Regions from separate parts of the Marinobacter sp. KMM 10035 genome, predicted to be linked through region 2. Evidence: predicted binding sites of a transcription regulator. Region 2 holds the regulator's gene; the other holds the start of a gene.

Region 1 (15,702 bases), on a different contig from region 2:
CGGTGCAGACTGCCTGCCCGAATCAGTGAGAAATCAGTAAACACAGTGCCCTTGTAGGTAACATTCTCAACGTATCCGAAGAGGTTGTGGTAGGTGGGGTTATCTTCCACCACCATCGGCACCTCATTGGTCTTCTGATGCACCACCACGTTAACGAGATAGCGCCGGGGCATCTTTTTGTCCAGCGACGCATAGGCAATGGCTGCCTGCTCTTCGTTGTCGTCGAGAAAAATCTCAAGATTTTCAACCAGGTCTTTGCGTACTGCCTCGAAGTAAGCCACCACATCCGGAAGGTTCTTGTAACTCTCAATCAATGCGTCAATTTGGTGGCCAGAGATGCCTTCAAGCGTTTCCTTATTCAGGGCCTGCTGCTCATCTGCGTACTCCTGTTCCCAGTCCGCCAATTTCCGGAGTGCCTGTCGGAGCTTTTTCTCGAGTTTGTTGATCGAATCTTCGAACTTGTCGCGCTGTGCATCTGTCAGCGCCTTGAAGGTCTCTGCGGTATGCGGTTTATCACCTTTCATTGCGACCAAGCGATACCCGCCTGGCGTCGTGATGGTCAGGCTGACTTTCTTGCGGCGCGCCTGAGCTGCAACTTTCTCAAGTTCGTCTTCCTGCTTTTTTCCATACTCTTCTTTAAGCTGCTCTGACCGTTCCAGAAAGCTGTCGCTATCGAAGGTCTGCGGAATGACCTTCACCAGCCGGCTCATGAGTTTCTCCATGTCCTGCTTGAGCACCACACCTTTGCCCGCAGGCAATTGCAACAGCTTAGGAATGCGCGGCTCTTCAAAATCTGCGACATAGCACCAGTCGTGACTTTGCTGCTCGGTATCCAGGTGGTGTTCAAGGTAGCGCAACATCATCGTGCGCTTGCCCAAGCCATTCCGCCCTACGGCATACACGTTGTAACCACCATGTGGCATAGCAAGCGCAAACCGCACAGCTTCCTGAGCCCGGTTCTGGCCCACAATTTCCGCGAGCGGCTCCAGTTGTCTGGTCGACTTGAACGGTAGATCTTTCAGAACACAGGCTTTGTAAAGCTGATGCAGAGACAGTGACTTCAAGGTTGGGTCCTGTAACGGTTGACTCATTGGCCGGTCATTGTAGGTTCTGTGGACCAGTCTGTCGCGCCTGGGGACAAGAATTGTGACAAACTCTCAAAGGCGGGACGTTTTGTGACGCAGCTCACGCTTCACAATCTCCTCATTGCCCTCGTCTTTCATCGAACACTACACTTCATCTTCCGACTCTAAGCCTTTAGTCTTATAGTCGGCTATAACAACAACATAATAAGCAATGGGTGCCAATCTACGATGAGTGATTCCGAAGATCGCCGGCTCAAGGATCGCTATTCTGCTTCGTGCCTTAAGGTACAGGTTCGTCAGCGCGGTTTTTTCAAGAAGAATAAGCCTTCTTTCCAGGCGACCTGCCTCGATCTAAACCGTTACGGCATGGCTTTGCTAAGCCCGCGCCCACTGGAGCCTGGCACACGGCTGTTTATGGATTTTGAGGGGAAGTACATCAGTGAATCGAAGGTGTGCGCTCGTGTTGTCGAGTGCCGCCCTTTCCAAGCCGGCTATCGGGTAAGCGTTCAATTCAGCTACTACCTTAACAAGAAAGGCTACTCCAGAACGGTGGACAACGCCTTGTCACGCATCGAAGGTTTTTACAACCGCCTCGCCAGCTAGAACGCTCCTCAGACCAACCCGGCATCCAGGCTTGCTGCAACGTACATCCCTAACTCCCGGCACTGCTCTTCGAACTCATCCTGATACTCACCACGGCACATCAGCGGCTCCTGAACAAGCTTCCAGCGTAATCCGGTGGTGATGCTTTCGATAGCGCGCCGCGTCCCGGTGCCGTCGTGGCCTGCGCGTATGTAAAAGGCAAATGGAAGACCCTGGGTTTTCTCCAGGCAGGGATAGTAGCTGCGATCGAAAAAATCCTTCAAAGCGCCACTCATGTAGCCAAGGTTTTCAGTGGTGCCAAGGATAATGGCATCGCAGGCAAGAACATCATCCGGGCCGGCATCCAGGGGCGCCAGCACGGTTACTTCTACGTTCTCAATATCTTCGTGGCGAGCACCCTGCGCGACCGCATCGCGCAGGGTGAGGGTGTTCGGAGAGGGCGCATGGGAAACAATAAGCAGTCTCTTTTTACGATCCACATCACACTCCCATGATTGCTTTAGAGCAGTTCGTCGACAGCAGCCTCTGCCTCTGCAGCGCTTTTCTTATCAACCGGCTTTGGCATCAAGCTTTCACGTACCTTGGCTTCGATTTCCTTGGCAATTTCCAGATTCTCTTCAAGGAACTTGCAAGCATTGGCCTTACCTTGGCCAATCTTATCGCCGTTATAGGCATACCAAGCGCCGGACTTATCCACAAAGCCCTCTTTAACACCCATATCGAGCACTTCGGCCATGTGATAAATGCCCTTGCCATAAAGAATCTGGAACTCGGCCTGGCGGAATGGCGGTGCAACCTTGTTCTTGACAACTTTAACGCGGGTCTCGTTACCCACAACTTCATCTCCGTCTTTTACTGCACCGATGCGACGAATATCCAAACGTACTGATGAGTAGAATTTAAGCGCATTACCACCGGTGGTGGTTTCAGGGCTGCCGAACATTACGCCGATCTTCATACGGATCTGGTTAATGAAAACCAGCAAGCAGTTGGCGTGCTTCACATTGCCCGTGAGCTTACGCAGAGCCTGTGACATCAGGCGGGCCTGCAAGCCGACGTGGCTATCGCCCATCTCGCCTTCAATTTCTGCCTTTGGAGTCAGCGCCGCCACAGAGTCAACGATGATGACGTCTACCGCATTGGAGCGTACTAACATGTCGGCAATTTCAAGAGCCTGCTCACCGGTATCTGGCTGGGAAACCAGAAGGTCGTCTACGTTAACGCCCAACTTCTCAGCGTAGATGGGATCCAGCGCGTGCTCAGCATCGATGAAGGCACAGGTTTTACCGGCTTTCTGAGCTTCGGCAATAACCTGGAGGGTCAGAGTTGTTTTACCAGAGCTTTCAGGGCCGTAGATCTCAACAATTCGGCCGTAAGGCAGTCCGCCTATACCCAGAGCAACGTCCAACCCGAGGGAACCAGTAGAAACCGCAGGTATGGCTTCGCGGGGCTGATCGCCCATTTTCATTACGGCGCCCTTACCAAACTGGCGCTCAATCTGACCCAGCGCTGCGCTCAATGCTTTTTTGCGGTTATCTTCCATCAGTTCAAACCCTCTGTTGCCTTGGCCAGCGGCATTACATGCTTGTCGCTGGAGGTATAGTTAAGCGGGAGCTCGTACAGTAGTAACAGCGAATTCCCTGTATATTTGAACAGTATTAAAACATACCCCGAGGGAGAGGCCAACCCCTGTTATTGTGAAAGCATTCAGGTTTGCTTCAAAAACCCGCTAACTCCCTGCAGGGCAAAGAGAACCGCCTGCCGTCGCACCTGATCGCGATCGCCTTTGAAGTGCTGCACAACCGCTTCGGTGCTCTCAATGCTGGCGCCCCAGGCAAACCAAACCGTGCCTACCGGCTTTTCTTCACTGCCCCCACCTGGCCCGGCTACCCCGCTAATGGCAACCGCAACATTCGCACCGGTCGCTGCAAGTGCGCCTGCAACCATCTCACGCACCACCGGTTCGCTAACAGCACCATGATTGCCCAAAGAGGCATCGGTAACGCCTAACAACGATTGCTTGGCTTCATTACTGTAGGTGACCAAACCACCCACCACATAGGCGGATGAGCCTGGTTTGTCTGTCAGCACCTTGGCAACCCAACCACCGGTACAGCTCTCGGCAGTCACTACCGCGTAGCCAAGTTGTATCAACTTTGTGGCTAATTGATCCCCAGCATGTTCGAGTTCGTGGTCACTGGCAGGCATAATGTGCTCCCTCGTTTCATCACGGGCATAATTTTCTTACAATCCGTGGCTTCATCCAAAGTAAGATTATCCGGACTTGTCCATGTCAGCAGCTCAGAACACCAAACCCCAGCACACACCCATGATGCAGCAATACCTGAAGATCAAGGGTCAACACCCGGATGAGCTAGTGTTCTATCGCATGGGTGATTTTTACGAACTGTTCTATGACGATGCAAAAAAAGCTGCAGAGCTTATGGATATTACCCTCACTGCAAGGGGACAATCCGGTGGCAACCCGATTCCTATGGCGGGCATCCCTTTTCACTCTTCTGAGGGTTACATTGCCCGCCTGGTGCGTGCTGGTCAATCCATTGCCATTGTTGAGCAGATAGGTGACCCGGCAACCAGCAAGGGGCCGGTTGAGCGCCAGGTGGTCAGAATCGTCACCCCCGGCACGCTCAGCGACGACGCCTATCTGGAAGACCGCCGCGACAACCTGCTTGCGGCCATCTATCACCACCGTGAGCAGTTTGGCTTTGCATCACTGGACATCTCCAGCGGCCGCTTTGTGGTTTCAGAACTGGACACTCTGGAAGCCCTGCAGGGAGAGTTGCAGCGGTTACGCCCAGCGGAGATTCTTATCAGCGAGGATTTCCCCTACCAGGAAGTCGTCGCCGGGCTGACCGGTGTTCGGCGTCAGGGCCCCTGGCTGTTTGAATCAGACACTGCATTCCGGGTACTAACCCAGCAACTGCAAGTTCGCGACCTGACCGGGTTTGGCTGTGAGGACCTGAGCCTGGCCATTTGTGCCGCCGGTTGCCTGCTGCAGTATGCAAAGGAAACCCAGCGCACAGCCCTGCCCCACATTCGCAAGCTCACCCGGGAACGCCGGGACGAAGCCGTGATTCTCGACGCCACCAGCCGCCGCAACCTTGAGATTGATATTAACCTCATGGGCGGGCACCAACACACCTTGGCCTGGGTGATGGATAAAACTGCCACCTCCATGGGCGGCCGTGAGTTAAGGCGCTGGCTAAACCGTCCCTTGCGGGATATCGACGTAGTAAAGCAGCGCCAGCAAGCAGTATCGGCCCTGCTAGAAGGCTTTCATTACGAGCCAGTACACACTCTACTCAAAGCCGTGGGCGATATTGAACGTGTTTTGGCCCGCGTGGCGCTCCGCTCTGCACGCCCGAGGGACCTTGCCCGACTAAGGGACGCATTTCAGGCACTGCCCGATCTGCAGGAAACCCTGAAACCGGTTAACTCCCATCATATCGTCAAGCTGGCCACCACCATTGGCGAATACCCCGAGCTTGCCGACATGCTGGAGCGCGCGGTTATCGACAACCCGCCTGTAGTGATTCGGGAAGGTGGCGTAATCCGAGAAGGTTTTGACGAAGAGCTGGACGAACTGCGAAACATAAGCGAAAACGCCGGTCAGTACCTGCTGGATGTGGAAACCCGGGAGCGGCAGCGCACCGGCATAAGCACCTTGAAAGTGGGGTACAACCGGGTGCACGGCTATTACATCGAAATCAGCCGGGCCCAGTCTGCACAGGCACCGGTGGATTACATTCGCCGCCAAACCCTGAAAAACGCCGAGCGTTTCATTACACCCGAGCTAAAAGAATTCGAAGACAAGGCTTTGAGCGCGAAGAGCCGTGCTCTTGCCAGAGAAAAAGCACTCTATGATGAAGTGCTGGAAGCAGTTGCTGAGCAGCTCGCACCTTTACAGGATGCAGCTCAGGCCTTGGCTGAGCTGGATGTCATCAGCAACTTTGCTGAACGCGCCACCACCTTACGCTTTGTTGCACCGGAATTTCGCGACGCTCCGGGGTTCGATGTCGAGGATGGCCGCCATCCCGTCGTCGAGCAGCTTCTGGATGAACCGTTTGTGCCCAACAACTTACTGATGGATGCCCAACGCCGAATGCTGGTCATTACCGGTCCCAACATGGGCGGTAAATCGACCTACATGCGCCAGGCCGCTCTGATTGCACTACTGGCCTACACGGGGAGTTTCGTGCCCGCCAACCGGGCAGTGATGGGGCCGGTGGATCGCATATTCACTCGCATGGGTTCTTCAGATGACATTGCCGGCGGGCGTTCCACCTTTATGGTGGAAATGACAGAAACCGCAAACATCCTGCACAACGCTACCGAGTTCAGCCTTGTGTTGATGGACGAAGTCGGCCGGGGTACCAGCACGTTCGATGGCTTATCTCTGGCCTGGGCTACAGCCGAGCATCTGGCAAAAGAAATCCGTTGCTACACCCTGTTTGCCACTCACTATTTCGAACTTACACAGTTGGCAGACGACCTGGAACTCGCTGTAAACGTGCACCTGACAGCAACAGAGCACGACGACAGCATTGTGTTTTTGCATAACGTACACGAGGGCCCAGCCAGCCAGAGCTATGGCCTGCAGGTGGCCAAACTCGCCGGCGTACCTCAGAACGTTATACTCAACGCCAAAGCCCAGTTAGAGCTACTTGAGAATAGCGCAGTACCCGCCACGGCTCTGCCATCCCCGGCTGTTGAAGACCGTAGCAGGCAACCGGCCATGCCCACACAGGTTGTTTATCAGAGTGATATGTTTGCCAGCGCAGAACCCAGCGCTGTAGAAGAGGCTCTTCAGGGCATTGATTTGGATGATTTATCGCCCAGAGAAGCCATGAACAGGCTGTATGAACTGAAGAAATTACTGAAAAGCTGATAACAAATTGATCTGGGTAATAAGGTTATAGCGGTCAAACGCTTGCGGCAGTGCGGGCTGCTCCCTACAATATCGCCCATTAAAATATAACCACGGAGCATGACAACAAGCTCCGGATGAGATTGACCACTGGACCAGGGATCTGATTATGGCGTTTATCGTTACCGATAACTGCATCAAGTGCAAATACACAGACTGTGTAGAAGTGTGCCCGGTAGACTGCTTCTATGAGGGGCCGAACTTTCTGGTAATCGACCCGGACGAGTGTATTGATTGCGCTTTGTGTGAACCCGAGTGCCCAGCCGAAGCGATCTTCTCAGAAGACGAGCTGCCCAAAGACCAAGAGCAGTTTGTAGAGCTTAACGCCGATCTGGCGGGCAAGTGGCCCAACATCACCGAAAAGAAAGACCCACTCCCAGATGCGGCAGAGTGGGATGGCAAGCCCGACAAACTTCAATATCTGGAAAAATAATTACAGGTAAGCCTGGCAACATTGCCAAGACCTGAACCAAAAAAGGGAAGCCCATATCGGCTTCCCTTTTTTTTATCTATACCGCACTGACAACTCTATACCACCGATCATGATGGCTCGAGTATTTTCCGGGCCGCAGCGGTTTTATAGAAAGCCGATAGCCGCCTGCGCACAAGCGCCTCAACGTAGCCCTCTTCTTGAAGTAAACCTATTACCGGGATAGCCCAAGCGTCTACCTCTGCCACGATCACGTCACGAGTAACACCCAGGTCACCGAGCAGGTCGGTAAGTGGTCGGTCCCCATACTTCACAAAAAGATGGGCAACCACGGCCCGGGCGCAACCGGCAAAGTAGTCGGTTTTCCGGAACTGCAACCAGAACTCATACCCAAGCACCACAAATGCCTGCAGCTCAACGTCGCCAAGCCCTTCGCGAAGCTCATCAACCGTGCGGTCTTCTACGGCAACCCAGGCCGCCATAACCGTATCCCGCACTTCATCATCAGAGAGTGCCCGCTGCAGGAACTGCTCACTGCGACTGATCAGCCCCGGCAAGCTATCTGAAAGCCAGGCTTTGAGCCTGCGCTCAAAGGTTTCATCCAATCCGGGTACCGCTTTGTTGGCCATGCGCTTGCCAAATTTCATCATGGAACCCACACCGGGTACCGATTTGGTGATCAGGTTGTCTTCATAGAGGTAATTAACAATTCCCTGATACACCACATTCGAAACCAGTTCCTGATAAACCGGGTGCGCCATAATTTCGCTGATTATACGTTCGCGCTGCTGGCGCAATTCAAGCATTTCTTCCACAAAGCCCGTGGCTTGTTCACGGGTGATAATGTCACTTAATACAGTATTTGCCTGAACGGATGCGTTGAGCACCTCTGTGGCCATCTCACCCGCCAGTTCAGGAATTCCGGCATCCAGTTCCATGTCCACAACCACTCGCTGAATGGTCTCCATGACCTGCTTTTCCGAGGCTATGCGATTCAGCGTGATCGTATCTGCATGATCAAGAAGTTCGTTAACCTCTTGCGTGAGAAACTTGCGCAGCTTTGTGCCTTTCAACGAGGCAACCTCGTGCTTCACATGCAATTCCAGCAACTGACTGGCTGGATCGTTTTTGTCCTTGGTCATGATGTTCGTGGTCCTATTGATATGAAGAAACACAGTTATAATTGCACTGAATACCGAAAGGCTAACACGAAGACAAGGCAGACGAGTTCGCCATAGATACGTTTGGCCAGCAGTGGCTGGGCCAGTAGCAGCCCAGCACTACACCGTAGGTTGAAGCGGCCTCCAGATGAGTGGCCAGTTACTGATAATCGCTGAAACTGTGGGGGTCTGCCGCCAGCGCCAGACAAAGACTGCCAGGGCCAATATAGATGCTGCTGGTAATGCCCATCTGCGACAGTAATAGCTCAACACCATTTTTCTCACAGGCACTTCTGAGCGTGTTCAGTCCAGGCAACGCTTCGATTTCTGCCCAAGTAAGGCCGCAAGACAAGCTCACATAGGGTGTTAGCAGGCCAGCCTCAACTCTCGCCACGGCATAGTTCACTACCTTTTCCACCGCCGCATCAAAACTACGGGTTTTGGCAACAGGCTGTCCCTCAACACCCTGGCCAAAAATTACCGGGGTGATGTTCAGGGCTTTGCCAAGAAACGCCACGACACCTGATATGCTCTTATCGCCGCGGCGCCTGGCGCGCTCGCGAATGTAGTGAAGATCGCGGGGAATAACGCAGGTGTAGATTTTGTCAGAAAAACGCTCCACCTCATTCCGCAGCGCGTTCTTGGAGAGCTTCTGGTCAATCAGCCTGAGCGTATGAGCCGCCAGCAAGCCTTGCCCTGCAAAGATCTGCTTGCTATCAATCACCCGCATGGAGAACTTGCCTTCTCGACCCGACGCAGCTCGGGCCTGCTCGTAGTTAGCCATCACGCTGTTCATAGCTTCAGATGCGTTCTGAAAAATCAGGCTTCGGCTGCGGGTGACCGTTTCACAAATTGCCACATCGTACTCGGGCACGATCTTCTCCATGAACAGCTCATGGATCTGTTCGGCGCTAAACGCCTGAGTTTCAGCATGGCGACCTTTTTGCAGGAGCCCACTCTGATAGAACTCCTGGGTTCTGACAGGGTCGTGCCGGTCAATGTAGGTTTCGCCATCAATCACCGCAGTTACGGGGAGAATGAACACGTCGTGCTTGCGACTGAATTCGAATGGTAAATCACACGCCGAATCGACGATTAACCCAACTTTCACACCAAATCTCCTGCTTTCAGTTCCCCGAGGTTTTTCTCCAAAAGTGCCCTGTTATCTTGCTGCCAGGGGTGGAAACCTTTGCGGAAATAGGCCAGAAATTCCGGCATACACTGGCGCAAAATTCCAGGCTTTCCCCACAAGAAATTGAGCCCACCCATCCAGGTGCGAAGGCTCCAGAGCTTGCCGTCGGTTTTCAACAAGCTGCAAGTATTCAAAAAGGTGTACTTGAAGAAGTTCCAGGTCACAAACAGAAAAATGAACCGTCTCAGATTCTCATTTCCAACACACTCCCGGTAAACATCAAACGCAACCGATTTGTGCTCGGTCTCTTCGATGGCATGCCAGCGCCAAAGCTGCGTCATAACAGGCGTTGCGCCTTCCAGCCATTCAGGTTGGCTGAGAATGGCATTCGCCAGCACCGCCGTATAATGCTCGGCGCCGCAGGTGCCTGCCAGTTGCCTGCTGGGAGAAAGCTTTCCAACCCACTCCATGTGTTTGCGAAAACGGCTATCCAGGCGGTCAATGTCATAGCCCCGTGCTTTCAAGTCCTCGTTGTACGCTTTGTGCTCGCGGCTGTGCAGGGCTTCCTGGCCAATAAATCCACGGATTTCCGCTTTCAGTTTCGGATCTTCAATCTTGCCTTGATATAACCGAACCGCATTGATGAACTGCTGCTCACCATCCGGAAACTGAAGCGACAGCGCATTGAAGAATGCCGTGCGAAATGCGTCATCGCCGTGCCAAAGTGTTTTTAAATCTTCACTGACATCAAAGTGCAGGTGCCGTGGTTTAACGGACACACCCTCGGGAGTGGAACTGATGGACATGACTGCCTCCTGCTTCTATTTATTATAATTTTTGACTGTTGAACAAAAAAACACCAGTAGCATCAGTCTAATGCCCAGAATGAGCTAGAAGGAAGGGCGGTGCCAGCAAAAAGGACACATTGTCACAAAATGACACATCGTCAGTGGACCGGAAGCAGGGATTATTAGAAAGCTGACACAAAAAAGGGAGGCATTTCGCCTCCCAAAGTCTTGCAGATCATTTTTTGGTGGTCCCTGGTAAAAATCAGGGACTAAATACTCAGGGTTTATCGGTTTGCGTGGCGCCCGGAGCTTCCGGGTCTGAGGTAAAGCCAAGAAGCTTGGTTCGCTCAATCAACAAGTAAAGAACCACACCGGTGCCAAGGCCCCAACCCGCACCATAGACCGCCAATACCACACCCATAGTGCCCGCAATGCCGCGCTCGGTGTTGTTCTCCAATTGCTCCAGACCAACCATCAAACAGATATAGCCAGTCAGCAAAAGAGTCAGGGACAACGCAATGGGTAGTACGGGTTGAAAAAAGCTCACCAGCGGCAGAATAAACAGGGCAATAAACCCAGTGATCCAGAAGGTGCCACCGCCACTGTAGATTGAATCCATCGCGTTGCGGCCATACTTGTAACGCTCAGCCATAGTCGCCGTTACAGCTGTCCAGATAGGGCCTGCCAGGCCGGGGTATGGCGCAAAGAACGCATGACCACCGTTACGAATGGCGGTTACCAGGTGCACTCGGTCGATGCTGTTATCGATATCCTCATCTTTACGAAGATGATCTACGCGGTTCATCAATGACTGCCCCACTACGATATCCCCGAAGGCAATAATGTAGGCGATGACCGCCGTTGGAACGGCATACAGGAAGATTTTTGGGTCGGGGAATCCAACCGTAAACGGCAGGTAGTTCCACAGCTCATCAAAAGCCGGCTTGGTAATGCCCCACTCAACATTCGGCACATCGTATTCGCCAGTGGCGAAGCCCACGAGGATGGCTACAATCATGCCCGGTACCATGCCGTAGTTAGCAATTTTACGTGCGAAGGAGTTGGTTTCAACAAAGCCTTTGAACGACACAGAGAACATCAAATACAAACAAACAAGGCCACCAACAATCAATGAGATTGGCGTGTTGGCCACTCGGCCGCCAACTTCAATTTCTCCCATCAGAGCCGCAATACCGGCACCAATAATAATACCGCCTTTCATTGAGCGTGGAATCAGATCCACCAGCTTGCTTCCCAGGCGAGTAATGCCAAGGAAAAGGAAGATGATAAACACGAGGAACTGCAGGGCGAACATTGCCTGAATGGCCTCGGGGCCGGGCTCATAGTCGCTCAAAAACAGTAGTACTACGGGAATGCCCGGTGTTATCCAGCCAGGTACCAAAGGCACGCCCAGCAATGCAGGAAGCATAAAACCGATACCGCAGATCACGGCATACGCCAAGGCGACATCGTAGGGTACGCCCAAGTATTTCTGCAGCAGAGGAATCATAGCCAAGCTGACCACAAACATGATCAGAGCCTGAACCATCTCCGCAAACTCCCAGCGGTAATGGACAAAAGGTAGCCGGATCTTGAAAGGACCGGCAGGCCAATAGGGCTGTTCTTCCCCGGTTTTACGGTGAAACATTTGCATAGCTAGGTCTCCCGCACACGTTATTTACGCATGCATGCTTTGTATTGTTTTTGTAGAAATATCCGGCAGCATCAGGAGTGGCACTGCCGATCAGGAGGTCAGTTCAACTCTTTGGCTTGATCCCTTAACAGGAACTTCTGGATCTTGCCCGTGGATGTCTTGGGCAATTCCGAGAAAATGACGGTTTTGGGTACCTTGAAGCGAGCCAGGTGTTCGCGACAGAAATTGATAATGTCTTCCTCGCTCACATCACCTGCTTCTGGTTTGAGGGTCACAAAAGCACAGGGAGTCTCCCCCCACTTTTCATCCGGACGCGCCACCACAGCTGCTTCGAGAACATCCGGGTGCCGGTACAGCGTATCTTCAACTTCAATGGTGGATATGTTTTCACCACCAGAGATGATGATGTCCTTCAGGCGATCCTTGATTTCCATGTAGCCGTCTTCGTGCCAAACAGCCAGATCCCCGGTATGGAACCAACCGCCGCGGAATGCTTCCTCGGTAGCCTTGGGGTTCTTCAGATAACCTTTCATAACAGTATTACCGCGCAGGAATATCTCACCCACGGTTTTGCCATCTTTCGGCACGGCTTTCATGGTGTTCGGATCGCCTACCATGGTGCCGGCGAGGGTGTGATAGCGCACACCCTGACGTGCTTTGATTTTGGCCCGATCGTGCAATGGCAGCTCATCCCAGTCAGATTTCCACGCACACACGGTGACCGGACCATACACTTCTGTCAGGCCATACACGTGGGTCACCTTGATGCCCATCTCTTCAACGGCACCAATCACCTGGGCCGGTGGCGCAGCGCCTGCAATCATGGAGCGAACTTCATGATCAATGCCCGCCTTCGACTCAGGTGGCACATTCAACAAGGCGTTCAGCACGATGGGCGCGCCGCACATGTGGGTAACCTGGTGTTCTTTAATCAGCTGCAGGATCTTTTCCGGATCTACCCGGCGCAAGCAAACGTGCGTGCCTGCCATGGCAGTAATTGTCCAGGGGAAACACCAGCCGTTACAGTGAAACATCGGCAGCGTCCACAGATACACAGGGTGCATCCCCATGGACCAAACCGCCTGGTTACCCAGCGCGTTGATGTATGCGCCGCGATGGTGATAGACCACACCTTTGGGGTTGCCGGTGGTGCCGGAAGTGTAGTTCAGTGAAATAGCGTCCCATTCGTTGTCCGGGAAGCTCCACTGAAACTGTGGGTCGCCCTCTTGCAGAAAGGCTTCGTAGTCCAGATCACTAACCTGAACACCCTCGCCGTATTCCGGGTCGTCAACATCAACAATAAGCGGCTTGTTTTCCAGACGGCTCACAGCGTCGCGCACCACCTCACCAAACTCGCGATCGGCAATCACCACCTTGGCTTCGCCGTGCTCAAGCATGAAGGCAATGGCTTCTGCATCCAGGCGCACATTCAGCGTATTCAAAACTGCGCCCATCATGGGCACCCCAAAATGACACTCCACCATGGCGGGAATATTCGGCAACATGGCAGCCACAGTGTCTCCCCGCTTGATGCCTCGCCCTGCTAGTGCAGATGCGAGGCGCCGTGAACGGTCGTATGTCTGCGCCCAGTTATAGCGAACAGCTCCGTGGATAATGGAGGGGTAGTCGGGGTAGACGCTGGCAGTGCGTTCGATAAAATCAATCGGGGATTGAACAGCGTAATTGGCATCAAGGGGCGCAAGGCCCTGATCGAAGATCGAGGTCATGGGGTGTTCCTCTTTGTGAGCCTATTGTTCTTGTGTCGTATTTAGAAAAGCCGCTAGAGTGACTAAGAGTAGCTATGACTTATTATAGAAATAATCTTATTTTATAGAGGTAATACTAGAAATTACACCAAGGTATTATAGTGTAATTACTATACAACACCCCAAAACGATAGAGCCGATTACTACTATGAGTTTTAGCTTGCCCGATGCAGACCCGCAACCCGGCCTGATACTCGATAGCGCTGCAAATACTTTGCGCAGCAATCTCGCCGCAGAATCATTGTGGGTGAAGAATGACCTGACAGACCCATCTGGCATCCTCCCAACGAATGTTCAGGCACTGGTTACCGCCGCGCTGACGCAAGCTCGGGCAATCGAAGATGTAGAATCCCACATCAACAACACCGTTCTTCTATGGACGTTTATCCCCTGCCTGAAAACCGCCGAGGTACTGGCCCGTGGCCGCGATGCCACGACCGATATCCTTAACCGGGATCAGGCCATTCGATCGAACCGCCTTTATCGGGTGATCACAGAAAACACCACCGATCTTATCTCGCGGCACGCTCCCGACGGGCGCTTCATTGATGCGACCCAGGCTTCATGGCGCCTCCTCGGCTATTGGCCGGAAGAGCTTCGAGGCCGGCTGCTGGAGGACCTATTCCAGAGTGATAGTTCTATGCGGCAACTGACCGAGACCCGCAACCGCCTGCGAGATGACGGCTATGCCACCATGACTCTGGACCTGACCCACCGAGACGGCAGCAAGCGGTGGTTCGAGATCGCAAGCCGGGCCATCAGAGAAACCTATACAGGTGCGGTTGTTGAGGTGGTCAGCGTATCCAGAGACATTACCGCCAGAGTAGCCTCAGAGGACAACAACCGCAGGCTGGCCGATGAACTTGCGCGTACAGCAAGACTCGCGGCGCTTGGCGAGTTGGCCTCCAGCATTGCCCACGAAATGAATCAGCCTTTGGCGACCATCGTTAACTTTGCCAGTGCCAGCCAGCGTTACCTGAAAAGCGCCAGCACTCACCCTGAACATCTTGAGCGTGTCGACGATGGCCTTGAGAAGATCATCCACCATGCCAATCGCGCTTCGGAAGTGATCAAGCACCTCCGAACCTTCCTTCGTAAAGGTCGGAAGCGCACAACAGAAGTTCTGCTAAACGAGACCCTCACAAAGGTTGCCCAGCTCTGCCAATGGGAGGCTGATAAATACAATGTAGAGATAGTCTGCACCCCGGCCGACAGCAAGCCGACAATCATTGCAGACCAGGTATTGCTGGAGCAGGTACTGATTAATCTGATTCGTAATGGCATGGAGGCGAATGTGGAAGCGCTCGCCGCCCAAGCAGCCACTACAGGTTCCCGCCTGATGCTCTCAGCATCCATAAACAGCGAAGGTGAAACGCTGATTGACGTCACGGATGAAGGGCCTGGCCTTGATGACCAGGAAATCCGGAAGATGTTTCAGCCTTTTTACACAAACAAGCCCCAAGGGCTCGGGCTGGGGCTTTCCATGAGCCGCTCCATTATCGAAGGTTTTGGTGGTTTTCTGGATGCCCGCCCCGCTTCAACCGGCGGCCTTACCCTGACCTGCCGCTTCCCGGCGGCATCCGCAAACAAACGCATATCCAGCACAGAGACTGCACCCGATGAGTAACGAACGCACCCCGGACACATCCACCGTTTACGTTGTTGATGACGACGCCGGCATGCTGGAGTCCACTCAGTGGTTACTGGAGTCCGTTGGCCTGAACGTTCAAGCATACAGCGACGGGCGCAAGTTTCTGGATGCCCTCGGCGATAGCCGGGGCGGCTGCGTGGTGTTGGATGTGCGGATGCCGGGACTCGGTGGGCTGAACGTTCAGGAAGAGCTGCAAAAGCGAAGCATTGAGTTGCCAATCATTTTCGTATCCGGCCATGCGGATGTGCCAATTGTGGTGCGCGCGTTCAAATCCGGTGCCTTTGATTTCATTGAGAAACCATTCAATGAGCAGCTACTTCTCGACAGCGTGCAGCAGGCACTGGAAGCTCACCATCAATCCAATCATCTGCAGCTGGGCGACGAACGGACTGATGCGCTCATTTCGACGCTTACACGCCGGGAGCGGGATGTATTCCTGCCTATGGCCCAAGGCTACACCAGCCGTGAAATTGCCGATCAACTGG
Region 2 (15,702 bases):
CCTGTTCCGGGCGACGTCCTGCAAACACTTCCAGGAAAACCGATGCGGTGGGATCGCGGGCGTCCCGCACAAATACGGAACGCTCCGGAATAGCCAGGTGAACCCGGGCAGCGCGCACGCCACGCATACTGCTAATGGTGCGCGCCAACTCGCCCTCAAGGCCACGGCGGTAGCTGACAGTTTCCATGAACTGGGAGGTACCCAGGCCACGATCCTTGTCGAGCAGTTCGTAACCCATGGTTTTTTGATCTGTAACACCCTCGGCAGCCAATTTAAGCCGAGCCGTGTATACCTGATCGGAAGGCACCAACAGAGCACCGGTGCGCGTATCCATTTTATAATCGATGCCATTGCTGTCGAGAATGGTGGTTACGTCTTGCGGGTTGTATGCAGACAAGTCCCCCACCACGGGCTGATAATTCGGCTCCTGCGCCCATAGTACAACTGCGAGGCCCAAGGCAACACTGGCAGCAAGCCCCACCATCAGGCCAACCTGTCGCAGCAGGTTCAGGCGGTTAAAGCCCAGAAACAAATCACTGTTGCTTTCGGAGCCACCGCCACCTTGAGTGGCTGGCATATTCGGAATTGTTTCTGCGGGAACGCTGGCCATGTCTGTGCTCCGTTATCAGATCGGCATATTCATTATGTCTTCGTAAGCCCTCACCACCCGGTTACGTACCTGGGTTAAGGCTTCAAAAGACACAGTAGATTTCTGGGCTGCAATCATCACGCGGGTAATATCCACAGTGGGGTCACCCGTATCGTAGGCCGTACGCAATGCGTTGGCATCCTGCTGAACCTCGTTCACATTGTTAACGGCCTTGCTCAGCATGTTGCCAAAGCTGGCTGTTTCCTGGGTTTGATCAACCTGGCGCGGCCCGTCGATACGGCCACGCACTGACAAATCCTGGTCAACACGCTGGTTCTGATTCATTTGCGAACGCAGTGCGCGTATATCCGAAAGAACACTGTTGATGTCGGCACGCTGAACCATAACTTTCTCCTGACACCACCCCTGTAGGGGCTGGCTTGCTGATCTATCTGTATTGATTAAGACTAAGCAATGGTCAGGCCAGAATTACATAACGCTTCATTTACAACAAGTTAAGGGTACACAACAAAGACAAAGGTTACATAACGACAGAGTTTTGACAGGATTTAATTACCCACAATACCTGTGGATAAGATTGTTAGCACAGCAAGGACATGTCACCTACAACACCATGGAATGGGGCCTGCAAGGAACTGGTGTGAAATTGAACAGCGCACGGCACGCAGCCATAAAAAAGGCACCCAGAGGGTGCCGAATGAAGGGGTACTACGGTAATTCGGGTTTACGCCATAGCCAGCTCAGCATCCAGATCTATTCCGGCCTCGCGCATCTGAGCCAACTTGTATCTCAGTGTTCTGGGGCTGATGCCCAGCTGCTCCGCCGCCCTGTTACGGCGGCCGCGCTCACTCCTGAGGGTCTGGATAATGATACGAAACTCCTGCTGGCGCAGATCATCTCCCAGTGACCCGGCTTCAACGGCTGACGGGGCTGAGTCGACGGACTCTTGATACCCCGTCGCAGGCGCTGGCAGCCCCTCGTGTGGCAAAAACGGCTCTTCAATACCCACTGCAACCGGGGCAGGAGATGTTGGTGCAACTGCATGGCCATCAAAGCGTCCGCTAGTACCCATATCGAGGCACAGGTCGCCCGCATGAATCACGTTACCCTGATGCAGAACCAGAGAACGCTGGATGGCATTATCGAGCTCCCGCACGTTCCCGGGCCAACTATGCTGAGCCAGCGCGTTGCGGGCATCGGCAGCAAAGCTGATGCCGGTAAGTTTCATCTTGCGGCAGTGCTTCTTAAGCAAATAAGTTGCCATGGGCAGGATATCCAGAGGGCGCTCCCTCAATGGCTGCCAATGCATGGGAAATACGCTCAACCGGTAATAAAGATCTTCCCGAAACCGGCCTTCCCGCACGAAATCTGCCAGATCCCGGTTGGTGGTCGCAATCACACGAACATCCAACGAGATGGTTTTGCGCCCACCTACCCGCTCCACTTCCCGCTCTTGCAGAACACGAAGCAATTTGGATTGTAGTGCCGGGTCCATCTCTGACACTTCATCCAGCAAAATCGTTCCGCCATTAGCTTGTTCGAATTTACCTGGGGCTGATGCAATCGCACCGGTAAAGGCACCTTTTTCATGGCCGAACAGAATCGCTTCAAGCATGTTCTCGGGAATAGCCGCGCAGTTAATGGCCACAAACGGCTGTTCCGCCCGGGGCGACTGCTGATGGATGTACCTGGCCAGCACTTCTTTACCAGTACCGCTCTCGCCGGAAATCATCACCGTAGAATCACTGCCAGCCACCTTGGCTGCCAGTTGAAATATGCGCTTACTGGCCGGGTCTTCAGCTACTGGCTCATCGCCAGACTTCGAGCGACTGCCGCCGACCACCTTGGTGACGGCATCAACCAATACCTTTGGCTCAAAGGGCTTGACCAAATAATCCACTGCACCGGATTGCATGGCAGAAACCGCATGGCTGATCTGTCCGTAGGCTGTGATCAGCATCATCGGCAAGCCCGGGTACAGTCGCTGCACCTCTCCCAACAGTTCATGACCGGAAAGGCCCGGCATATTTACATCGCTGACCACCATATCGACTGGTGCCTCTGCCAGTCGAGCCAGCGCCTCATGGGCATTGGAAGCTTCACGCACGCGGAACTTTGCCAGTTCCAGAGTGGTTACCAGCGCCTCCCGCAGGTCGCGGTCATCTTCAACAATCAGTATCTGGGCCTTGGCCATGGTTGCCTCCGATTAAACGGTCTTACGAGAAGGGTTACGGGAAATATTGCTCAAAAGCGGCAAGCGCAGAGTTGCAATAGCGCCGCCCTGCTCTGGCGAATCAATAGAAAACTGCCCTTGGTGCGCCTTAACAACGGCCTGCACAACCGCCAAGCCAAGCCCGGTGCCGTGAGATTTCGTTGTGTAAAAAGCTTCCGCAAGCCTGCCAGCTTCTGCTTTGGCAAAGCCCGGGCCGTTATCCATTACACGGACCAGTAACTCGCCCGTTTCCAACGTAATCTGGACCGCAACGGCGGTTGCACCAGCCTCAAGGCTGTTATTCACCAGATTGGTACAGGCGCCGACCAATGCATCCCGGTTACACATCAGCCGACAATCCGCTGGCACTTCATTCCTTAGCATTACATCCGAACCGGATGCGGGCTTAATGCCTTCCAGTGCCGATTCCAGAGCTGAAACCAGTGTTGCGGCAGAAAGCTCCTCCGCCAAACGAGTCTCGCCTCGGGCAAAAATCAACATATCTCGCACCTGCTGCTCCAGGTGGGTAAGCCGTGACATCAAGCGGGAAGCACAACGCTGGCGCATTTCCTCATCCAGATCATCCTGGGTTAAGTGACCGCCGTAGAGAATAGCTGCAGACAAAGGGGTACGAATCTGGTGAGCAAGCGACGCAACCATCTTGCCCATGGCGGAAAGCCGCTGTGCGTGAGCAAGCTGTGATTGCAGATGACGGGTTTCTGTTTGATCGGTCAGCAGAATCAGCTGCCCTGGCTGGTTTTCCATGGTACGGATTTCAATGCTCACCCGGCGCCCATCTTTCAAAGACACCTCGTGACCATCATCACGGCGTGGCGAGAAACAACGGCGAATCACATCCACCCAGCGCTCACCTTCCAAAGGCTCACCCAACAACTCAGCCGCCGCCGGATTACTCTGAGACACCACACCCTGGCTATCCAGAACCACCACACCCGCAGGCAGAGCTTTCAAAAGAGTAGAAAGCCGATCAGCCAACTGCTCTTTCTCCTCCAGCTCCTGCTGACGCTGCAGAGACTCCTGGCTCAATTCGCCAGACAACTGGTTAACCCGCGACTCCAGCGTGCGATAAGAATCGGTAATCTGCCGCGACATCTGGTTAAACATCTCCAACGCAGAATCCACCGCCTCATCATCCTGCTGCGGAAACAACGCCCTAACCTTATCGTTAGCATCCGCCGCCGCATTGGCCTGGGCCTCATGCTCCACCGACTGAATGACAAACTGTGCCTGACTCATAACCTGACTCCCGATTAACCCGTTACACCGGGCCACACCCTTAGGATGATTCGTTTGCAGGTTACAAAGCGAGCATCGTGCCAACTAGACTTTTACTATATAAATCAATGAGTAGAATTACCCAAAGAAAGGCAAGCGACGGGTTTACGTCGCCCAGAAACGAGAAAACGCCAAAGGCCGAAAACCTTTGACGTCTTATTGTCACAAGAAAAAAGAAGGCAACTCGACAGTTAATGCGCGGGTGTGGGGTAGCCCTTTTCAAAAAATGTCGCGTGTCTGAGCGAAGCGAGTTTTGCGACACTTTTTTGAAAAGGGCTACCTCGCGACCGCGCCACCACCAAAGCCAGCCACCTCAGGACTCCTCAGATTCCTCCTCCCGAAGCCCATACTTCCGAACCTTCTCAACCAACGTAGTCCGCCGAACCCTAAGCTTCTCCGCCGCCCGAGCAACCACTCCGCCCGCTTCATCCAAAGCCTGCTGAATCAACTGCCGCTCAAGATTCGACAAATAATCCTTGAGATCAATACCATTCACCGGCAACAAAGCCGGGGCATCCAACCCAACCAGACCAGGAATACCAGAAGGCATCCCCGAATCCTCAATTGGCCGATTCTCATCAAAATCGTCCACATACCGGAACTTCTTCGGCAACTCCTGCACCCCGATTACCGAATACGGGTGCATAATCGCCAGCCGCTCCACCAGGTTCGCAAGCTCCCGCACGTTGCCCGGCCAGTCGTGCCGGCACAAACTCATGATGGCCGCCGAATTCATTCGCAAAGAGCCGCGCTTCTCTTTCTCCATGCGAGAAATCAATTCATTAATCAGCAGTGGAATATCTTCCACGCGATCCCGCAGTGACGGCACTTCAATGGGAAAGACATTCAGGCGATAGTAAAGATCTTCCCGGAACTCACCGGATTCAATCATATCTTCAAGGTGTTTGTGAGTGGCCGCAATAACACGAACATCCGCAGAAATCGTCCGGTTACTGCCAACCCGCTCAAACGTACGTTCCTGCAAAACGCGGAGTATTTTTACCTGCATGTTCAGGGGCATATCGCCGATTTCATCCAGAAACAGAGTGCCGCCTTCTGCCATCTCGAAACGCCCGACCCGTGCTGTAATAGCGCCGGTAAATGCACCCTTTTCATGGCCGAACAATTCGCTTTCCAGCAACTCCGCGGGAATGGCGCCGCAGTTTACGGGCACAAACGGCTTGTCACGACGGGAGGAATGGTAATGAAGGTTTCTGGCAACAACCTCTTTGCCGGTGCCAGACGGCCCGGTAATCAGGACACTCACATCCTTATCGGCCACTTGCTCCATCAGCTGGCGCACTTGCTGCACCTTGCGGCTGGTACCAACCAGACTGCGAAACAGCTGCAGGCCTCGCTGCTCACCACGTTCCTTGGAGCGGCGGAACTGATCGCTGTATATTTGAGCGCGGTACAACGAATCAACAAACTTGGTGTAGTTTAGCGGCCATTCCATACGAGCAATGATGCGTGCGGCATCTGCTTCCGGAAGGCCTTTGAGTACTGGGTCGCCAACCATCAGGAAAGGGACGCCCTGAACCGCTTTGCACACTTGTTCAATGGTGCGGACGATGTTCGGGTCTTCCCCATTTACCACAGCAACCGAGATGTCCGCCAAGCTTCCTGCATCGCCGGATTCGAGGAGCGCCAGTGCTTCGTCGCCTGCTAAAACTTGCTCCTCGCCGATGAACTCCAGAATAGTCGCCAGATCCCGGCGCCTCGACTCGTCCTCACTCAGCACCAACACCTTGTTATTTTTGGACATTCACAAACATCTCTTTGGGGGATATGTGCGGTATTTAAGACTGTAAACACAGAAGAGTCAATTTTATGACGCTATTTAGGCTGAGTTGTTGAAACGTTCTGATAAGCCTTGGCGGCACTGCGGTTTCGATTCACGCCCTTCAAGGCCTGTTCCGCTTCGGCCTTGGCTCGGGTAGCGCCCTCGCCTGCTGCGTCCATAAACTGGCGCAACTCTTCAAGCCTTGTCCGAACCAGTTCCGGATCCGCCTGCCCGGCTTCGAGCGAAGTCATAAGTGGCTCTATTGTAGGCTTAACCTGCTCATTGAGCCGAACCAAGGCATCCCAGTCCTGCTCGGCGAGCGCGCGACCGAGGTCTGCCATAAGTTGATCGAAGCTATCCAGGTATGCCTGGAGTGCGGTTGAAGGGGGAGTTTGAGGGTCGGCCACAGCGTGTTCTCCTGGAAGCAAGGGATAGAATACGGACGACCCGGGACAAGCCACCGGCAAACGCTAGCGACTTAACCATTTACACCATAATCAGCGGCGAGCGTCCCGCCTCGCTGAGGAAGCCGTAAACTCGCTGCCACGGAACCCGGGCTCGAAATTATAAGCAGGATAGTTATTGTTCAAACCATCAATATAGTAGCGTTTCGCCTTGAGGTCGTACGTCATCTCCATGGTAGTCCAGAATACTGGTACCTGGTAATAGCTGATGTTGTGAGCTTCGGAAACACGCCACAAGTTACCAGCCTCGTCATACTCTTCCGACATCAGGATTTGCCAACTGTCTTCGTCCACATAGAAAACACGACGGTCGTAGATGTGTTTGATGCCGGTGCGACGAGTTGCTTCGACAACCCAGACTCGGTGAAGCTCGTAGCGGGCCAGTTCTTGATTGATATGCCCCGGGCGGATGACATCACCCGGCTTAACCGACTCATCATGCAGCTTGTAGGCATTGTAAGGAACAAACAATTCACGCTTGCCCTTCAGCTCCCAGTCATACTGGTTTGGCGCACCGTTATACATATCTTTCTGGTCGACCGAACGCAGCGACGAAGAGTTAGGCAAGTCTGTCTCATACGCAAGGTTCGGTGAGCGCCTCAGGCGCCGTGATCCAGCGTCGTAACGCCAAGCCAACCGAGGGGATCGCACCTGATCCAGTGTTTCATGCACCAGCGTGATTGTTCCAGCCAGAGTGGATGGTGAAATCGTATCGGTCTTGAGATAGAAGATCTTGTTATCTATATCTGCAAGCTCAGTGCCTTCCTTGCTGTAAGGGAAGTAGTAGTCGTAGTGGTTAACCACTGGGTTGAAGGAGCCATCTACCTGCGGCGTCGCAGAGGCACTCCGGAAGGAAACTTCCTCGCCACGGTAACGAAGAATGTGGTTCCACATCACCTCAAGCCCGCTTTTCGGGATTGGAAACGGGCTTGTCATAATGGTGTTGCGTACGCCGTTACCATTATCCAGTACTTCTGCAGTCAGAGCATTCTCATAGAACTTATCGTACACATGCTCAGGAAATGCGGCGGTGCGACGAGTCTGATAAACCGGCATAAAGAAGTTCGGGCCGTATTGGCTCAACATTTTGAGCGAGCCATCAGAGAGCTTGTCTTTGTAGAGATGCATGTTGTTCGCAGTGATTACGAACAACGTATCGTCTGCAGAGAAAGGGTCTATCTCAACCTGCCCCTTACGCCAGTTTCCTGGCGCCTCACGCAGCCCGCCTGTCCACTCGGGAATGCTGCCAGAGGCATTGCCTGCCCGCTCAGCACCAACCGGCGTCAAATCCTGTTTTAGCCGTTCTGCTTCAGCTACCGTTACTGCTGACAGCGCCTGGCCGGTGTACCCGACCAAAAAAACTGCCATACATGCGACTAATCGGCTCCGCATTCCTTACCCCTCCAGACAACCCAATAACCCAAGACGAAGCATGCTTTTTGCCAAATTCAAACGCCCGTTTCAAGTCATTAATTGTGTTTTATTGTCACCTGGGCGCAAGTCTGAAGGGGGATAAAGAAATCTGCAAACCAAAATGGTAGAATGGCTGATTAATTAAGGTGAGCGCTCGATGGCTTCTCAATGGTATTCGCTGGTTTCACAAAAATTGTTTCTTGCCAGCACGTTACTTGATGTCGCGGCCCAAACTGCGATTACAGGAAGTTCGGCGCCACCGCAAAAATTGCAACAGGAAGCAGCAACACAAGGCTCTATCGAGCTACTACTGAGGGCAAAGCGGTTATTGCTGGTAATGATTGCCAAGTTTTACCAGAAGCGCCCAAACGGACCCTTGTCTCTCGCAGAACTCGCCAGCCTTATTGGCGATGAGGCCTCAGAAATTGAGTTGCTTACCGCCCTCGAGCGGGACAGCGGAAGCTGGTGGAGCCACATTGAGCAACTCGAAACTGCTCAGAACAGCCCGCCCGCGACACGGAAGACGGTGAGTTCAGAAAACATTATTGCCGTCTCAACAGAGCTTGGGCCAGACCGCTCAGCCCAAGCTCTCAGAAGAACGCTGAAAGCCATGAAACAGTTTACCGACAATCTGGAAGCGCAGCACGGCGAGTGGTAACCCCTACCGAGCACACAGCCTCAGGTTCTCAACATTAAAAGGTTATTGAAATGTCACCATCGTTTTTTGAAATTGTACAACTGAACAACGGCGATTACGCCCTGCGGCGCATCGATGACGACAACGCGCCATTGGTCAAAATTTCGTTTTCAGATGAAGCCCGTGAAATGATGGGAGATCGGGATATGTCTGTGGCCAAAGCCATGATTGCAGCTGGAATAGAAGCCGCCGGAACTGTCTCTCACGACATCGACTGGGAGGATGACGAGCTGGACATTTCAGACACCCAGCCCGCATACACCCTTCATTAAGACCAGGCTCAACGCTGCCTGAGAACAACCCCGTGGCTGTTACCTTTAGCAGCTGCTTCCTGCAAGGAGGCAAACGCTGTTTTACCCAGCTTTCCTGTCCACATAACTACTGCGTGGCAGGTACCCGCGCTGAGAGCTATTTCAGCAAGTTGGCGAGCCGGGTGTTCAGCGGTGGAGCGTAGAACCAGCAGTTCACCGGTCACAATGCCGTGCATCTTCTGCCACTTACTCACCAGCGCCTGGGGCGGGTCTATCCACGCCAGCCAGCGTTTCTCCTGGTTCAGCTGAGTCAGCATTGGCAATAGCAACTGGAAGTTCTCTACCTGCCCTTCCGGGAGAATGATTTCCGTCACATTGCCAGCCGGCTTGGTGCTTTCCACATCGGGCTTGTGCCGAGCCCGAATAACCGTGCGCTGTTTCGGGGCTGCGTATTCCGATATCAGGCCTGGCATAACGCTCTGCTGCCACGCAATATTCTGATTAAAACTTAACTGTTCCATAAATTACCCGCCTTTCAATGCGTCTGTGGTTATGCCCGCCCGATCAGTGCAGATCGGAACGCCGGATAACACCCACACCCAGCCCTTCAATAAACAATTCCTGCTCTTTCAGGTCGATTTCTATCGGCGAAAACTCTTCGTTTTCGGCGATCAGATAGACTTTCGAACCTTCTTTTTTAAAACGTTTCACAGTCACTTCATCACCCACCCGGGCCACGACCACCTGGCCGTTATGAACATCCTGAGTACTGTGTACAGCAAGCAGGTCACCATCAAGAATCCCGATATCCTTCATGCTCATACCTCTGACTCGAAGCAGATAGTCAGCGGACGGCGAGAAGAATTCCGGCTTCAGTGTGCAATGCTCTTCAACGTGCTCCTGCGCCAGAATAGGACTGCCCGCAGCTACCTGGCCAATTACCGGCAGGCCTGGATCTTCAGCAACTTCAGGCAAGCGGATTCCCCTGCTGGCACCTGGAACCATTTCGATGGCACCCTTACGCGCCAGTGCTCGCAAGTGCTCTTCCGCAGCGTTCGCCGAACGGAACCCCATCTCTGTCGCAATTTCTGCACGTGTAGGTGGATAGCCGGTTTCGTCTACAGATCGACGAATAATTTCCAGTACCTGAGTCTGTCTTGCTGTCAGCTTCATTGTTTCGCTGCTCCGCTTGCTGCATGCAGGGCTTATACAAGCCGGGTCTTATAAGAGATGGCGTATACAGTGATTCAACCATCCTGTTTTTTTATACAGTTAAATCACTATATACAGTGTTTTATCCAGTGTAAAGCCAAGCACTTCATTTTCTTGAAGCCCCCTGACTGGTAAGGCTTTGGTAGTGTGATAAAGTTAAAAACCTCACACTCCGCCTTTAGAGAGAACCATGAATCGAATCATCACGTTAAACATGCCAGACATTGCCAAAACAGCCGACGGGAAAGAGCGCCGGGTGGGTGTGGAGATTGAATTGTCCGGTTTGGGGTATCAGGAGCTCGTAGATCTGGCTGGCGAATTGTTGGGCGGTAAATCAAAACCGGAGTCCCGCTATGTAAGCACGCTTGAAACACCCTTTGGTCATTTTATTATCGAGTTGGACTCAGACCCAATCAAGGATCTGGACCTCGCAGACGACCGCTTACCCCAACCCATTCGGGAACTTGGCGGGCAAGCAATGGAGGTTATAGACGCAGCGGCTGAACTGATTGTGCCGCTGGAGATTGTCAGCCCGCCCATGGAGTTTTCAGACTTGTGCCAGATTGAGACTCTGGTCGACGAGCTCAGGGAGGCGGGTGCACTGGGTAGCAGAAACGCGATCTATTTTGCATTCGGCTTACAGCTCAACCCTGAATTGCCGGATCTCAAGCCGACAACACTCGTGCGCTACTATCAGGCGTTTGCAGTGTTATATGAATGGCTAAAGGCGCGCCATCAGCTGGACATCAGCAGAAAATTTACGCCATATATTGAGCCATGGAGCAGCAAGTACACTGACCTGTTGATTGAGGACGACTATGTGCCAGATCAGCGGCAGATGATGGTGGATTATCTCGAATCCAACCCCACACGAAACCGGGCGCTGGATCTGTTGCCCCTGTTCGCGCATCTCGACAAATCGCTGCTCGACGAATACGTCGAAGACCCCCGTATTAAAAGCAGGCCCACCCTGCACTACAGACTTCCGGACTGTGACATCGACAATCCTGAATGGCATTTTTCTACTGTCTGGAATGATTGGGTCGTAGTCGAACAACTGGCGAATCATGCTGAGGATTTGAAAGAACTGCGCACCCTGTTCAGGGACAGCCGTAAAATCAGCTTACGCAATCTGACTACAAGCTGGCAGGAAACTTCTGCAAACTGGCTCGAAAGCAAGGGCTATGTCTAAACACATCGATCCAGACGACAGCCTGCCAGGGCTAACGATAGGTATCAGTGGCCCGGCCCGGAAGCGTGTTGCCCAACGCTTGATTAGCCTGGCGCTTCGCTTGAAGGGTGCGCACACTTACTACATTCGCCCAGGCGCAAGAGTGGATGTGTCCCTGCTTGACGGCCTGGTGCTTTCCGGCGGAACTCACGTTCACCCTGAACGTTATGGCCAGCAACCTCAGGTGAGCGCCAAGTACGACAAAGCACGAGATAGCACAGATCAGCTGCTGCTGGAGCAAGCGGAGTCGATAGGAATCCCTGTATTGGGCATATGCAGGGGTGCGCAGTTCATCAACATATTCCACGGCGGCTCACTGTGCCAGAACGTAACGCCCCTGAGGGTAAACACCAGGCACCGTCCTTTGTTGCTACCAATGCAAACCGTGCGACTTGTAGCAACAAGCCTGCTGGGGCAGGTTATGAGAGCGCCCGTAATAGGTGCCAACCGCATCCACAGCCAGGCAATAAAGCAGCTTGGTAAAAACCTGAAGGTCACCGCAGTGGATAACGACCTGTTTGTTCAGGCCATTGAAAGCTCCCGGGGGCAATGGCTTATGGGGCTTCAATGGCACCCGGAATACCTGCTTTACCACGGTGGGCACAGGCGCATCTTCGGTCAATTTCTGGAGGCCGCCATGTCATTCAAGCTGGCCCGTTTGTCGAGTGGCACAGCCACCGAATCGTCACCAAGCGAAACCACCAACACTGATGGATGCTAGAAATCCCGGGTATAGAAAATATCCAGAGATGCAGCCAGCCCGCTAGCGGCTTCCAGATAGAAGTATTTGCCCAGATCATAACGCAACGCCACTGTACTGATCGGCTCAAAAATTCCGACCCCGTAACGAACACTGAGTTCGTCGGTCAGGTAACCACTGGCCACCACCGATGTTTGATCGCCACTGCCCTCGGCTTCCAGGGTTAGCTGGCGTATGCCGAACTCTTCTCCAATCTGGCCTGTCACCCGGTTTACCTGGTTCAGGCCAAGGGAAATGGCAGCACGACTCATTTGGCCATCATCGCTTTGGCCACCGGGGGCGCGGCCAAGAATCACATAAGACAGAGCATCTGATTGCGGCATGGAAGGGCTGGAAAACACTTCCGTTGTGGGCGATTGAACCGGCCCACTTAATCGAATCCCTGCTACAACGGTATCCACCTGCCGGATCGCTTCAATATCCAGGTACGGCTGAACCAGATTACCAACAAACAGTAATCGCGCCCGACGCAGCTCAAGCTCCTGCCCATAGGCCTCGTATTGGCCGTTGACCAACTGCAGTGTGCCTCTTGTGTCCATGTCGTTATGGATTCGCAACGAACCTTCCAGATCACCGGTCACGCCGAATGCCTTAAAGGTCACCTGATCATCACCGACCACCACCGTGACATCCATATCCAGTGAGCGGATAAGAGGCTCCTCCTGCTCCACGCCCACAATCACTTCGTCTTCAGATACGGACACCGCCTGAGCAGGCAGACCTTTAATCTCGATACTTCCTCGGGGCACCTCAATCCGGCCTTCCACGCTCAGCGTGCTTTCACGGAAGGCAATGGTGAGATCTGGCGCCACTTCGACGTGCGCGTAGGGTTCCAGGCTAAAGGGTAACCGCTCTCCGGTAATGCGAATCTGGCCCCCGGGAGCCCCCTGCCAGTCGACTTCCCCCTCGATAACGGCTTCGCTGCGGGCATTACTATGAATTCGACCACGAATATCAGCGGAATAGCCGTTGAGCTCAACGCTAACGATCACTTCTTCCATAGGCAGCGGTAAACGTGGATCTACCACCCGCCCATTGGTCAATGCAATCTCACCTTTCACTGCCGGTTTCATCAGTGGCCCGGAAATTGTACCCTCGCCGTTAACCTCGCCAGCAATTTCCTCTAGCCCGGTAAACAAGCCGGCCAGAGCAATATCGAGCCCTTCCAGCTTGAAGCTACCTTCAACTGGCCGGTCTGCGGCCATAGGGTCCAGGCTCATATCAACCGAAAGATTGCCAAGTTCAGGCCCCGACAGCCGCACGGCCAGATCTGCCTGTTCGGGCTTCAGTTCCAGCTCTGTCCTCAGGGTTGTGTAACTCAAGGTCTCCCAATCGCCATCCAGCAGCATTTCGAAGCGGCCTTCGCCCGCATCAAGCACTATCCGGCCATCCGGACCTGCATCGGCAGAGGTGAAGGCAATTTCGCCATTGATACTGGAATGCCAGCGCAAGGACTCTGGCATAAGCGGCGCCAAGGCCGCAGCCGGGAAACTGTCAACGCGGTAGGCAACACTAGGCACTGGCAGCAAGGTTTGGTCGTCAGCGCAAACCGAGCTTTGCTGCCAGCGCCAACAATGTGCAGAAAAATTGAGTTCGCCGTTTTCTTCATAGACAAGCCCGGCGGGCGCTTCCAGCCTCCAACTCTGCTCCTGCCCAGGCACATCAATCACACCGCGCGCAAGCTTGCCCTCCCAACCTTTCCAGCTATCCGTAGCCGAACCTTTGAAATCCAGCTGCAGCCTTGCTTCTTCATGCTGAGCATCAAGGGTGACCGTATGCCCCCCTTGGGTACCTTGCGCCTTCACGGCTAGTGACTCAATAGTTTGCCCACCGACGGAAACGCCTTTCCCCTGTACCTCACTGTTGAGACGGAATCCCTGGTCCAACTGTGCATTTACATCCAGAGTTTCAACAACCAGCAGGTCTTGCCAGCGCAGTTCGGTTGCGCTGGCCGTCAAGGTTCCTCGCGGGTCATCAGGTGTACCGGCAAGCTGTAGCTGAAGATCGGCTTGCCCACCAAGGCCCGGTAAAATTTTCTCCGGCTCCGTCAGCATAAGGTTAAGGCTGGCTGTTAATTGATTACCCCAACGCCCGCTACCTTCAACACGGTTATCACCAATAATCAGTTTCAGTTCCGGAACGTCCCAGTCACCGCTTGAGGTATCAAGGCTGCCTGCAATCACCGTGGGGCTGGCGCGCCATTGTCCCGCAAGGTCCCAACTGGCCGTCATATCAGGGACAGGGCCATCAGTAAGCTGGCCCTCTGTGGTAACACCACCGCTGAGACTAGCTTCCAGAAACGGAACCCAATAGCCCGGATTAAAGTTCTCCAGCTCCAGCGCCGCTTGCCAACTCAGCGGCCCAGCAAACCTGACAGCGCCCTCACCAGAGAGTGAGCCTGCCTCAGTAACCGCAGAGAGCTCGGTCAGCCGGACCTGGGAAGTGTCGCCATCAACCGTGGCCGCCAATTCTGTACTGCCTTGGGAGCTATCCACTTCGGCGGTGAGGTTTGCCTGATAACGCCCGTCGCGCCATGAGGCGTTTCCATCGAGTCTGCGCAGATCAACCGGCGGCTTTTCCAAGCCAGCAATCAGCGAATACCAGGGAAACTGCCGGAGCTGTATGTCTGCTTCCGCACTCAAGCCGCCCTGCCACTGGGTGCTACCGGTCACTACGACCGTTTTGGGTGAGCTTTCTGCCGGGCTCTTCGCGTCTTTACTGACTGCCGTCAGCGCCAGACGTATGTCTTTGGCGTTAGCGGTTGTAACCAGTCCCGCCAGTTTCAACTCAACCGGCCCTTCGGTGCCAGGCAACGTGGCCTGGCCTTTCGTCCTGAATCCGCTTTGCAAGTTGCCTTGAGCCTCCGCAAACCAGTTTTTCAGCACCAGAGTGTCTGGCAAAGCCTCCACCGCCCGGAAAGATTCAGAGGTTACCCGTAAGCGCGCTGGCAGGCTGGCTGCTAGAGGTTCTACCTTGCCTTCCAACGCAGCATTCAAATAACCGCGGCTCTGACCCGTAACGGCAAGATCCCTTACACTCCCCGACAATACCAGATCAATCACCCAGTCCGTGCCATAGGGCGGCGGCAGTGAAGCGCTAACGTCAAGATTTACGGGCCAGTCCCGTCGTGTTTCAACACGACCAGAGGCCACCACCGTGTATTCATCACGCTCGTAGTAAACCCGCTCGAGCGTCCAGTCCGTACCGGAACCCTTGGAATCAAGCTCGAATCTGTCCCACACTTTGCTGCCATTGAAGGTAAACGTGCCTAGCCGCACATCACTTACCCTGAGTCCAAGTGGCAACTCAAGCCGCGGCAAGCTGATGTCCTCCGGGGAGCTCTGCTGATCGTCAGAAGGCTGCACATTAACGTCCAGCTGTTCCAGATGCAGGGTTTCAAGGCAAAGCTGCAGATCAAAAAGACAGGAGGGTGACCAGTCTATGAGGGGGGCTTGAACCCTTACATCCACCCCATAGCCGTGCCACTCGATTCGGTCTGCTTGCCAGGTTCCGAACAGGGAGCCTTGGTCGTTCACGGCTTCAAGCCCCGGCACCTGGTCAATAACCCAGGCGGTGCCTGTTTCTGAGCGCAGCGCGAGCAATACCGCAGCAACCAAAACTATCGGAAGAAGTACAAACAAACCCAGAAGTAACACTATCCAGAATCGAAGGCGGCTCGTTCGCTTGCGCAGAGGTTTAGGCGGAGCGTCAGCACCGTTGTCTTTATTGTTTTTTTCCAGTTCCGTCACAACTCAGGCCCCATTGAGAAGTGA

Evidence for each region. Region 2 encodes LexA, which represses DNA repair genes until DNA is damaged. Its sites were predicted from a motif close to CTGTNTNNNNANACAG; they were not measured.
Region 1: recA (recombinase RecA) is a predicted target of LexA. The motif match lies at 3,329-3,344, and genes of this name have one in related genera.

What each region holds. Positions count from the first base shown of each region.
Region 1 covers NZ_JBBVMG010000002.1:697,275-712,976, forward strand. Annotated here, with positions in the region: gene AADB16_RS15115 (Lon protease family protein) at 1-1,064, opposite strand, end outside; gene AADB16_RS15120 (PilZ domain-containing protein) at 1,314-1,688, shown strand; gene AADB16_RS15125 (flavodoxin family protein) at 1,697-2,167, opposite strand; gene recA (recombinase RecA) at 2,188-3,231, opposite strand; gene AADB16_RS15135 (nicotinamide-nucleotide amidohydrolase family protein) at 3,396-3,896, opposite strand; gene mutS (DNA mismatch repair protein MutS) at 3,979-6,597, shown strand; gene fdxA (ferredoxin FdxA) at 6,746-7,069, shown strand; gene AADB16_RS15150 (hypothetical protein) at 7,177-8,208, opposite strand; gene AADB16_RS15155 (DegV family protein) at 8,387-9,337, opposite strand; gene AADB16_RS15160 (metal-dependent hydrolase) at 9,334-10,164, opposite strand; gene AADB16_RS15165 (solute carrier family 23 protein) at 10,424-11,800, opposite strand; gene AADB16_RS15170 (acyl-CoA synthetase) at 11,899-13,527, opposite strand; gene AADB16_RS15175 (sensor histidine kinase) at 13,715-15,193, shown strand; gene AADB16_RS15180 (response regulator transcription factor) at 15,186-15,702, shown strand, end outside.
Region 2 covers NZ_JBBVMG010000001.1:1,892,210-1,907,911, reverse strand. Annotated here, with positions in the region: gene fliF (flagellar basal-body MS-ring/collar protein FliF) at 1-610, opposite strand, end outside; gene fliE (flagellar hook-basal body complex protein FliE) at 626-994, opposite strand; gene AADB16_RS08555 (sigma-54-dependent transcriptional regulator) at 1,335-2,804, opposite strand; gene AADB16_RS08550 (sensor histidine kinase) at 2,817-4,079, opposite strand; gene AADB16_RS08545 (sigma-54 dependent transcriptional regulator) at 4,432-5,883, opposite strand; gene AADB16_RS08540 (SOS cell division inhibitor) at 5,955-6,308, opposite strand; gene AADB16_RS08535 (DUF1329 domain-containing protein) at 6,399-7,757, opposite strand; gene AADB16_RS08530 (DUF6586 family protein) at 7,936-8,436, shown strand; gene AADB16_RS08525 (hypothetical protein) at 8,487-8,747, shown strand; gene AADB16_RS08520 (cell division inhibitor SulA) at 8,756-9,247, opposite strand; gene lexA (transcriptional repressor LexA) at 9,291-9,899, opposite strand; gene AADB16_RS08510 (amidoligase family protein) at 10,129-11,130, shown strand; gene AADB16_RS08505 (gamma-glutamyl-gamma-aminobutyrate hydrolase family protein) at 11,123-11,890, shown strand; gene AADB16_RS08500 (translocation/assembly module TamB domain-containing protein) at 11,887-15,678, opposite strand; gene AADB16_RS08495 (autotransporter assembly complex protein TamA) at 15,675-15,702, opposite strand, start outside.